DNA from 2 places in the Sodalis sp. RH20 genome. Region 1 is predicted to be linked to the other one. Evidence: predicted binding sites of a transcription regulator. Region 1 holds the regulator's gene; the other holds the start of a gene.
What was found. The regulator LexA, encoded in region 1, represses DNA repair genes until DNA is damaged. The targets are predictions, from matches to a motif close to TNCTGTATGTACATACAGNA.

Region 2: a site for LexA is predicted at 2,666-2,685, ahead of ACL2XM_RS21150 (YebG family protein). Genes of this name have one in related genera too.

Annotation. Positions count from the first base shown of each region.
Region 1 covers NZ_CP178733.1:4,448,783-4,454,023, reverse strand. The annotation lists gene plsB (glycerol-3-phosphate 1-O-acyltransferase PlsB) at 1-1,862, opposite strand, end outside; gene ACL2XM_RS20320 (diacylglycerol kinase) at 1,988-2,356, shown strand; gene lexA (transcriptional repressor LexA) at 2,477-3,085, shown strand; gene ACL2XM_RS20310 (CsbD family protein) at 3,491-3,700, shown strand; gene zur (zinc uptake transcriptional repressor Zur) at 3,932-4,441, opposite strand; gene rcsA (transcriptional regulator RcsA) at 4,610-5,236, opposite strand.
Region 2 covers NZ_CP178733.1:4,634,572-4,639,812, forward strand. The annotation lists gene ACL2XM_RS21140 (mechanosensitive ion channel family protein) at 1-1,006, shown strand, start outside; gene ACL2XM_RS21145 (LysE family translocator) at 1,459-2,076, shown strand; gene ACL2XM_RS21150 (YebG family protein) at 2,315-2,653, opposite strand; gene ACL2XM_RS21155 (GlcG/HbpS family heme-binding protein) at 3,005-3,439, opposite strand; gene ACL2XM_RS21160 (dihydrodipicolinate synthase family protein) at 3,429-4,340, opposite strand; gene ACL2XM_RS21165 (SDR family oxidoreductase) at 4,334-5,161, opposite strand; gene ACL2XM_RS21170 (mandelate racemase/muconate lactonizing enzyme family protein) at 5,190-5,241, opposite strand, start outside.

The sequences.
Region 1 (5,241 bases):
AGGATAAACAGATGCTGGATATTATTGCGGTAATAGGTCATCAGTACCGCCTGCTCGCGGGACAGGTAGATGATATCGCCAATGGTATCCTGCTCGACGCTGAATTTGTTCATCGCCAGGGCATGCTCCAATAGGTCCTGCGCCGTGGTGTCCGGCACCGTGACGTCATCGGCGTAGGGCACATTGCGCATCAGTTCCAGATAGCAGGCCAACTGCTGCAAAAGCTGCTCGCGGGTTAACGAACGCTGGCGGGAGGCCAGCAACACCGTGGAACACAGGTTGATGGCGTTTGCCGCCGCGGCGTTATTAATGCGCACCATGATTTTCGCGGCGATGTCATCCACCGCCGGCGCCAGCCAGCCGGGACGCTGGGCTTCGATGGGGTCGATGGAATCACGCCAGTGCGGTACCTGCTGGTTAAGATAGGCGCTTAACGACAGCGGCTCGCCAAAATTGACATAACCCTGTCCCAGGTTGCGTAACTTACGTAAACCGCGCACCATCTGCACAAAGCCTTCTTTTTCCTTGGTGGCGCCCCGTAATTCCTTGGCGTAGGTCGCCACTTCCATAACATGTTCATAGCCGACATAGATGGGCACCAGCGTAATAGGCCGGTTGCCGCCGCGCAGCATCGCCTGGATGGTCATGGTCAATGTGCCGGTCTTGGGATCGAGCAGGCGCCCGGTACGCGACCGCCCGCCTTCCATAAAATATTCCACCGAATAACCCCGGGTAAATAACTCACCCAGATATTCGCGGAATATGGTGGAGTAAAGTTTATTGCCCTTGAAGGTACGCCGGATAAAAAACGCGCCCAGCCGACGAAAAATCGGACCCGCCGGCCAGAAGTTCAGGTTAATGCCGGCGGCGATATGCGGCGGCACCAGCCCCTGATGATACAGGACATAGGACAGCAGCAGATAATCCATATGGCTGCGGTGACAGGGCACATAGACAATCTCATGGCCGTCCTCGGCCAGTTGCCGGACGCGTTCGGCATTGCGCACGTGCAGGCCCTGGTATAGCCGGTTCCAGGTCCAGCTTAATACCCGATCCGACAAGCGCACGGCTTCATAGGAAAAATCCGCCGCAATTTCTTCCATCAGCTCGATGGCGTTTTGCTGCGCTTTATCCGTCGAGATTTTTTTGGCGCGGGCTTCGTCCTCCACGGCTTTTTCAATCGCCTTGGACGCCAGCAGCTTATTAAATAAATCCTGACGGACAGGCAGTCGCGGCCCCACAGCCACCAGGCGTTGGCGGGCAAAATGAATCATGGCGACGCGTGCCAGCTTCTGCGCGATGGTTTTATCGGTGCCATGCTCGGTCGCCATATAGCGCATGGACAGCGGACGGGAAAAACGCACAAAGCTGTCGCGCCCCAACCACAAGACGGCGATAAACTTCTGGAAACCATTGAGGAGGCGCAACTGGGGCGCCGGCTGGTTCAGCTGCGCTTCACGGCCGGGCGATCGTCCGAACATAACGGATACCGGCACCATCTGGACATCAAGCTGCGGATTATTGCGATGTAAATCCAGATAATCGTGAAACAGCTTCACGGATTCCAGTTTTTCGGAAAAATAGCGAAAAATACGGGGGCCATCGTGGATAAAGACGTAGCGCGGCAAGACGACGCCATCGATCTCTATCGGTATCAGCGGATCGGACAACCCCAGTTGCAGACATTGCGCGCGCAGGGTGAGCAGGTCCGTCTTGGAGTTATAGGGCAAAACATACATCATTGGCCGCAGCGGGTCCAAGCCGGCTTCTTGCCGGGGATTGGCGGGAATGGCTTTACTCCGCACCAGTAGCCTGAGCGGTAAATTCAACAACGTATAATAAATAGTACGCCAGCCTGACATATCTTCGTGAAGCCTCTTGTTAGCATTGCGCCACAAGAATACCAGAAACCGCGCGACAGATCTGTGGTGATGCGAACGAGAAGAAACGGTAATATAGGCACAATTTTTCTTTAGCGCGCAAAATTATGGCAAACCAAACCAACGGACTTCGGCGCATCTTTAACGCCATGGGCTATTCCATAAAAGGATATCGCGCCGCCTGGCGGCATGAAGCCGCTTTTCGCCAGGAAGTGGTGGTTGCCGTGGTGGCGGTTGCCCTTGCCTGTTACCTGGAGCCAGAACCCGTGGCGCGGATTTTATTGATCGGTTCGGTATGGCTGGTGCTGATCGTTGAGATCGTGAATAGTGCTATTGAAGCGGTGGTGGATCGCATCGGGCCGGAGCTGCATCCACTTTCTGGCCGGGCGAAGGACCTGGGCTCGGCGGCGGTGACCCTGGCCATTGTTTTGGCGCTGTTCGTGTGGATAACGCTGTTATGGCGGTATATTCCTTAAAATGGCCGGCGCGGCCGGTCGTCGGCAGGGTTTTATCACATTTTGCAACGCTTGTGGTTTTCAATTGCTGCGGACCTGTATATACTCACAGAAAGACTGTATAAACAAACAGGGGACGGAATGAAAGCATTAACCGCCAGACAACAAGAGGTATTTGACCTCATCCGCGATCATCTTGCGCAAACCGGCATGCCGCCGACCCGGGCGGAGATCGCGCATCGTCTGGGATTTAAATCCCCTAACGCCGCCGAAGAGCACCTTAAGGCGCTGGCGCGCAAGGGCGCCATTGAAATCGTTTCCGGCGCCTCGCGCGGCATCCGGTTATTGATAGAAGAAGAAACCGGCCTGCCGCTGATCGGCCGCGTGGCCGCCGGAGAACCCCTGCTGGCCGAACAGCATATCGAAAGCCATTACCAGATCGATCCCGATCTGTTTAAGCCCCACGCGGATTTCCTGCTGCGTGTCAGCGGCATGTCCATGAAGGATATCGGCATCATGGACGGCGATCTGCTGGCGGTGCATAAAACCCAGGATGCCCATAACGGTCAGGTCGTGGTGGCGCGAATCAATGACGAGGTCACGGTAAAACGCCTGAAAAGACACGGTAACATCGTTGAGTTGCTACCGGAAAACAGCGAGTTTTCGCCCATTATTGTCGATTTGCGCGAGCAGGAAATGTCCATCGAAGGTTTAGCGGTCGGCGTTATCCGCAACGGCAACTGGATTTAACTCACGGTGCTCCATGGCATCCTGAATATCCCTTATCCCGCGTCAGCGAGGATTTTATGGCGGATAACCGGCGACGCGGAATGCGGGTTCGCCGCCATAAAAGTGCTGCGGCGCGGCCGCTGCCGCTAGCGGTATTTATATTTAGTTACAATTAGCGGTGTACGGGCTGATACCTTCTACCTACTGTTTTATTTCACCTTATAGCCCATACGGCGTTTATAACCCTGCCAATATGGTCTAATCATCTGCTGAATAAACCTTATGCCAAATCCCCTGCTATACTTTAGACATAGGGTTAACTTATGACATGCAGGTTTTGGGACGCAATACGTGTCCTCGCTATGCGCTAACAAAACCTGGAGTGGCAGATGTTGACTGAGAAACCGATAACCAAGGAGAACTCCGATGAACAAAGATCAAGCCAGCGGTAATTGGAAACAGTTCAAAGGTAAAATGAAAGAACAATGGGGTAAGCTTACTGACGATGATCTGACGGTAGTTGAAGGTAAACGCGATCAGTTAATCGGTAAGATCCAGGAACGTTACGGTTACGGTAAAGAAGCCGCGGAAACGGAAGTAAAGGACTGGGAAACACGTAACAAATATCGTTGGTAATGATTTTTGGAAATCATGACTAATGATGACTAATGCATATTCACTGTGCGGTTATGGCTTCCTTAAGTGTTCCTACCCAAAGGTACAAGGACGTACCACCTATTTAATATGATCCTATCAGCATTCCTCTGTTTTGCGGCCTCTCCAATGTATTAACCAAACGCGTTATCTCACTTCAGCCATAATAAACGTCATTTGCTCCCGGGTTCTTGTAAAAGCCAAAATGGGACGCTAGCGTTTCTTTATCGCTACGCTATGATCGTGTCCGCAGTCCTGGGGATTGTCACAAGCTTGCACTTCGGCGCATAAGGTACAAAACCCGTGTGCCTCGACGACATTATGGCGCATGGCGAAACCCGTGGCTTGCGCCATTTTTTGCAAAATATCTTCAATGCCTTCGGTTGATTGTTCAGTCACCTGGCCGCAGCGATCGCAGATAAAGAAGGCGGAGGTGTGACTGGGCTGCTCAAAATGGTGGCAAAGAACAAAGCTGTTAGTGGATTCCACTCTATGGATAAAACCTTGTTCCAGAAGGAAATCCAGCGCGCGGTAAATTGTCGGCGGCTTTGCCTGCGGTTCCGTCGCCCGCAGCAGATCAAGCAGGTCGTAAGCACTGATCGCGCCATCCTGCTGTGTCATCAGGCGCAACACTTCCAGTCGCTGTGGCGTCAGGCGCACGTTGCGTTGCTCACATAATTGTTCAGCCTGGCTGAGCAATTGAGACTGATCGGTGGTATTCATAGCGTTTCCCCCACTGCTGATTTCCGCCCTCTATCTTATCATGAAGGCGGAAAAACGCCGAATATTGGCGTGTTTTAACCCATATTGTCACCGGCAAAAGGGTGAGGGGACGGGGATCGGGGGCAGGTTTCTTTAGCTGTGGCGTTCGAACGGAGCCGCTGGTTTTCATCAAACGGGATAACGGATATTGATACTATCTGTGACGCTGTTGGCAATAGCAATTAAATGGTATATCACCTGTTTATTACTGGCCTTGGTTTTCCGCTTAATATTTATTTTGTGAGAAGAAAGCGTTTTTTCTTTAATGTGCAATTGGGTACAGATATACATGGTGTCATAACCTGACATCCACATGGTTAAAATTTCTACTTCGGTCTTGCTAAAACGCAGCGGAGAGAACCCGATGGCGGAATCGTCATTGCGCCAGGCTTTGGTGTCCATAAAGTAACGGATTATCATTAACAATGTGCTGATCTTTATAAATTTTGATAAAATAATCACATTGTCCCTGATTGGCACGAAATCATGGAACTTAATATTCTCATTACCAATGAAAATAAAAAAAAGCGTCAAAGGCCGTTCGTCAATAATGGATTTTAATCCTTCTCCATCCCCTTGATACTGATAAGAGTTTTGATTAATAAAAACTATCGAAGGATTGGCGTTTTTGCATCTCATTCGCAACGTGCTGATATTGTCCACATCGCGAATGGCGCCTTTGATACCGCTTGCCGACAATGAGCTTTTAAGCGCGCATTTAGTATAAGTGCAAGGATCGAGTATAAATACTGTCATAATAA
Region 2 (5,241 bases), 190 kb from region 1:
ACTGGGGTTCCTGGCCCGATTTATACTTCTCAGGTTCATCCGCTACTGGCAGAATCGTGACCGAAAGCTCTTCAAATCACTTGAAAAACATCTTCGTGGCTCAATGTTTCTTTTCATTCCCTTACTGTTGATAAATGTAGGGGTTAATTATATTAACATTCAGCCAAACTCCCTTGATTTTATTACATCCACCCTTAATATCTTTATTATATTATCATTTTGCTCCATTTTAATTCGATTAGTTAATGTTGCGCAAGATATGCTTTTTATCCGCTATGACATTAATCTTTCGAATAATCTTCGTGCCCGTAAAATTCGCACTCAAATAATGTATGTAAAAAAAGTCGCTATTGTATTGCTCGTGTCATTCTGCCTTACTCTGATACTTCTCAGTTTTCCCGGTTTCCGAAAATTCGGCACGACAATCTTAGCCGGCGCGGGGGTTGCCGGAATAATCATTGGGTTTGCCCTTCAGAAGTCGCTTGTCAACTTGTTTGCCGGAATTCAGATAGCTTTTACGCAACCTATAAAAATTGATGATGCTGTAGTCGTCGAAAATGAATGGGGCTGGATAGAGGAGATAAATCTGACTTATGTCGTTGTGCGTATCTGGGACCTGCGCCGACTGGTCCTGCCCATTACATACTTTACAGAAAATCCTTTCCAGAACTGGACGCGTAATAACGCACAGATATTAGGCTCTGTTTTTCTTTACCTCGATTATTCCATGCCATTAGATCCTCTCCGTAAGCATTTTGAAAAAGTCCTCAGTGAAACAAAACTCTGGGATCAACAGACTCAGGTGCTCCAGGTAACCGAAACTACTGACAAAACCATGACCATCAGATTATTGATGACTGCACAGAATTCCCCCATCGCCTGGGATTTACGCTGCCACGTGCGGGAAAAAATGATTGAGTTTATTCAGCAAAATTATCCGCAGAGCCTTCCTCACGTGAGGGCTACACTGACCGATTCGGTGTGTGATCGTCCGAAAGATCAGTAGTTAATCGTTTTCATTTTTTCTGTATACCGTGGAACGTACAGATACTTTAAGCGTGCTGCGTGAGCACCAGGACAACTGAGCTTCCGCTCCTCGCTCAAAGCAGCTGGTCAACTTCGCTTTATTCCCTGCTTAATGAGGCTTTGCGGCTGACCTGCAGGCTATGTGAGGCGAACCGCAGGACCCATTAAACGGCCTGCGCCAATATCCGGACATCTTTCGCCGTTCGCTGTAGAGTGATAATCGCATGTGTCTGGGCAGCTATATGGATGGCCGCTGAAGACAATGAGCTACCCAAAGCGGTGAAAATAGCCAGGAGACGGCCCGTTCTCAGCTTGTTTGATGGATTAATACAAAGTTATCGAACTGCTGGCCTGCTCCAGGCATAATGGGAAGCCAATGATTTATTGGTGAGTTTAAACTGATTTAACGTCAGCGAGTTATAAGGAAATCACATGATCGATACACATGCGGTTCTTACCGTGCTGTTGATTTATCTCGCTGGCGTGGTGATACCCGGGCCAAACTTTGTCGCCGTGGTGCATAAAGCGGTCGCTTCCACGCGCTCGGCCGCCCTTGCGCTGGTTGCTGGCATTGTGGTGGTCAACCTATTATGGGCAAGTTGCGCTATCGGCGGAATCGGTTTGCTATTTGCCGCATTCCCTTGGGTTGCGCTGATTGTGAAAATAGTAGGGGCAGGATATCTGCTGTGGTTTGGCTTACGCCTTATCCTCAATGCGGGAAGCCAACCCGTTGCGAACGAAAATGCCGTATTGCCAGGTCATTTCCGCCAATCCTTTATTCAGGGCGTGATGACTAATATCGGTAATCCGAAATCCATGGCTTTTTACGCCGCTATATTCTCTACTGCCGCTCCGGCGCATGTTTCTGCGGGCACCTTTATCGCCATGCTCAGCGTTGTCGGCATCATTGCATCACTCTGGTACGGAGCGGTTGCCATCACCCTTTCTCAACCTCGCATTTCTTCCGCCTATCAGCGGGCCAAAAAAGTCATTGATAGGCTTTGCGGCGGGTTGATCATACTGTTAGGGATCAGGCAGATTATTAATTAATCAGCCAAAATTATCCCTGCAGCAGCTTAACCAGTAAAGCAACGTTATAAAATGCATCTTTAACCAGAGCGGCACCGGGCATGGCCCTACCCCAATATTCTGCTCCACCCAGAACTGGAAATCCGGCATGATAAATCCATGCCGTTGACGGAGGTGAGGCCGATGAAAAAATCCCGCTACACCGCAAGGCGTTATCACTCACGGCGCTGTTCTGTATTGGGGTACTTCCCGCAGGGGATCAGGCTGCTTTTACCGCTCTGATTTTTTTTGTGCCGGCATCAGCATTGTTATCGGTTTCCATGCTTTCCGATTCATCTGCGGGCGCCTGAGCGCCGATGGCTTCCGGCAATTTACTGGTGCGCAGTATATGCTGGACGTCGTCTTTATGCTCGGCCAAATAAAGACCCAGCTTTTCAGCCTGCGGTTCATCCAACGGCATCCCGCTGGTCAACAACCAGTCGCTGAATGCTTCAGCCATATCGAGCATCTTGTCGTAGGCCTCCGCTTCTTTCTTACTGGCAAATGTCATTTTCTCTTCACCCTTTCTGACGACCACATATTTTGTTTCAATAGCCATAACCGCCTCCAATACTGTGATTATAGCCAGTATATCAGCAAGTGTCGCTCATCGTCCACCACACATTCAACGGCTGTATGTGCTGTAATCCATTCCCATTAAACAAGTCTTGCTGGTCTCATGCCGGGAGCCATGCAAGCCGCTATGCGATTCATCTGCCGCTGGGATACTAAACCAGCAGCAACTTACGCGCATCTTTGCGCAATAACGGCAACTGCTGCTCCCGGGCAGGTGAAACGGCGAAACCGTAACGCTGGTGGAAACGTGCTGCTTTATTATCCCGGTTTTGAGCGCGATGTCTTGCTGGGTCAGGTACATAGCCTTGCGTGCCGTCTTGACATCCGCGCCGTATCAACCGAACTGCCGCGCCCAGTGGTCCGCCAGCGCGATATCCTTTTCCGCCGGCAAACCGCTTATGCCGATTGCGCCCACCAGGGCGCCGTTTATCACGATCGGCACGCCGCCGGGCATTGGCAATAAGGCGGCGTCATTGAGCATGCGCATATCCAGGGAACCGTTTTTCACCTCCTCCGACACCAGACGGGTACTGCGCCTGAGCATCAGCGCAGTATAGGCTTTACGTTGCGCCAACAGCCGCGGCAAAGGCGGACAGGAGTGATGGGCGCCGAAGGCCGCCAATTCGCCGTGAACGCCCACCACGGCCACCGCCAGCCCAGTGGTGGCGGGATCCAGCGAAGCCGAGGCGATGATTTCGGCGACTTTACCGATAGCCACCTTATCCTGCAGGATATAACGCGCGGCAAGGCCGGCAGGTTCATTGGCCATGCGCGATACCCTCCCGGATAGTGTCATTGAGCACGCCCAGCTCGTGTTTTTGCCGGTCCGTCAAGGGAACGAACGGCTCCCGCACCGGCCCGAGGTCCTCCAGGCCAAGGCCCGTCATATACTTCGCCGACTGAAAGATCCCCCGCGCCACCATAAATTCGACGGCATTGTTAATCTGCAGCTGGATTTCCCGCGCCCGGCTGAGCTCGCCCCGCCGGAATAAGTCGCGAATGGCCAAAAATCGCTCGGGCTGCAGATTGACCGTGGTGCCGATGGTGGCGGTCGCGCCGGCCGATAGCGCCGACAGGTAGATCTCATCAAAGCCGTTGAAAAAAACCTTGCCGGGATATTTTGCCGCCATGCGCTCCAGCGAATAGAGGTTGTGCGAGGTATGCTTCACCCCCAGCACCTGTTCATCGGTTAATAGCGCGTCGGCGGTTTCTTCGTCAAGTTCAACCGAGGTGAATTGCGGGATATTATAAACAATCACCGGCAGCGATATGGCCGCAAGCACCCGCCGGTAATACGCGATGATCTCTTTTTTGGAGAATTTGTAATAATAAGGAGGCACCAGCGATACCGCGTCGGCGCCATCCTGCTCCGCCTGCCGGGCCAGAGAGACCGCGTCAGCGGTCCTCACCGTACCGACATGGGAGATCACCGGCACCCGGCCTTTCACCTGCGCCGCCAGAACGCGCAGCAGCTGTGCCCGCTCCTCCATGCCCAGAAGCGGGCCCTCACCGGAAGATCCGCAGCAATAAAATCCCTCCACTCCGCGCGCGAGCTGATGTTCCACCACCTTCGCCAGCACATCGTAATTGACGGATTCATCCTCATGCATCGGTGTGACCAGCGCTGAAATGACCCCCCGATACTTATCCCATCCTCCGTTCTTTACCATGCCGTCCATCCTCCGTCCACCACCACATTGGCGCCGGTCATATACACTGATGCGTCGGAAAGGAGAAACACGATAGTGCCGTTATATTCATCTTCATTGGCCATGCGGCCGATGGGCATGCGGGCGATATAATTTTTCTGGAACCGCGGATCCTGATCCGGCCGCGCCACGCCGGAGATGGTCAGCGTATTGACCCGGATACCGTCCCGGCCCCAGTAGGTGGCGCAATAACGGGTAAAATTGTACAGTCCCGATTTGGCCGCGGAATAGGCGACCGGCTTGATGAAGGGCACGCCGGTATCCTCTTTTTTGTAGCTGTAGATATCCTGCACCGGCGATACCACGCCGTAGATCGATCCGACATTGATGATGGATCCCTTTTTCCCCGCCGCTTTCATCCTGGCGCCTACCTGCTGGGTCGCCAGAAATGTGCCCACCAGGTTGACCTCCACCACTTTACGGAAGACGTCCACGGGGAACTGCTCAAAGGGGCCGGAGACCTCCGGCGGCGCGCTGGGCTGGGTATCGATGCCGGCATTATTCACCAGCCCGTCTGGTACGCCCCATTGCCGCTCGATATCATCCAGCGCACGATTGATACTGCCGCTGTCGGTGATATCAACCTGATAAAACGCCAGGCGCGGGGATTCCCGCTGCTCGCCGAACACCTTCAGCAGCCGTTCTTCAGCGATGTTCTGCGCGAAAACCGCCACCCTGGCCTGCCGTTTATGCAGCTCCTTGACATATTGGGCGCCCAGTTGCCCCAGGCCGCCGGTCACGACGATAATCTTATCTTTGACGGAAAATAAGGTATCTTCCATATGCATCTCCTGCTATCGAGTGATGACGTTATATTTTGTGGGCATGCAAATAGTCTCTGTCCAAAATGATGCCGTGACCG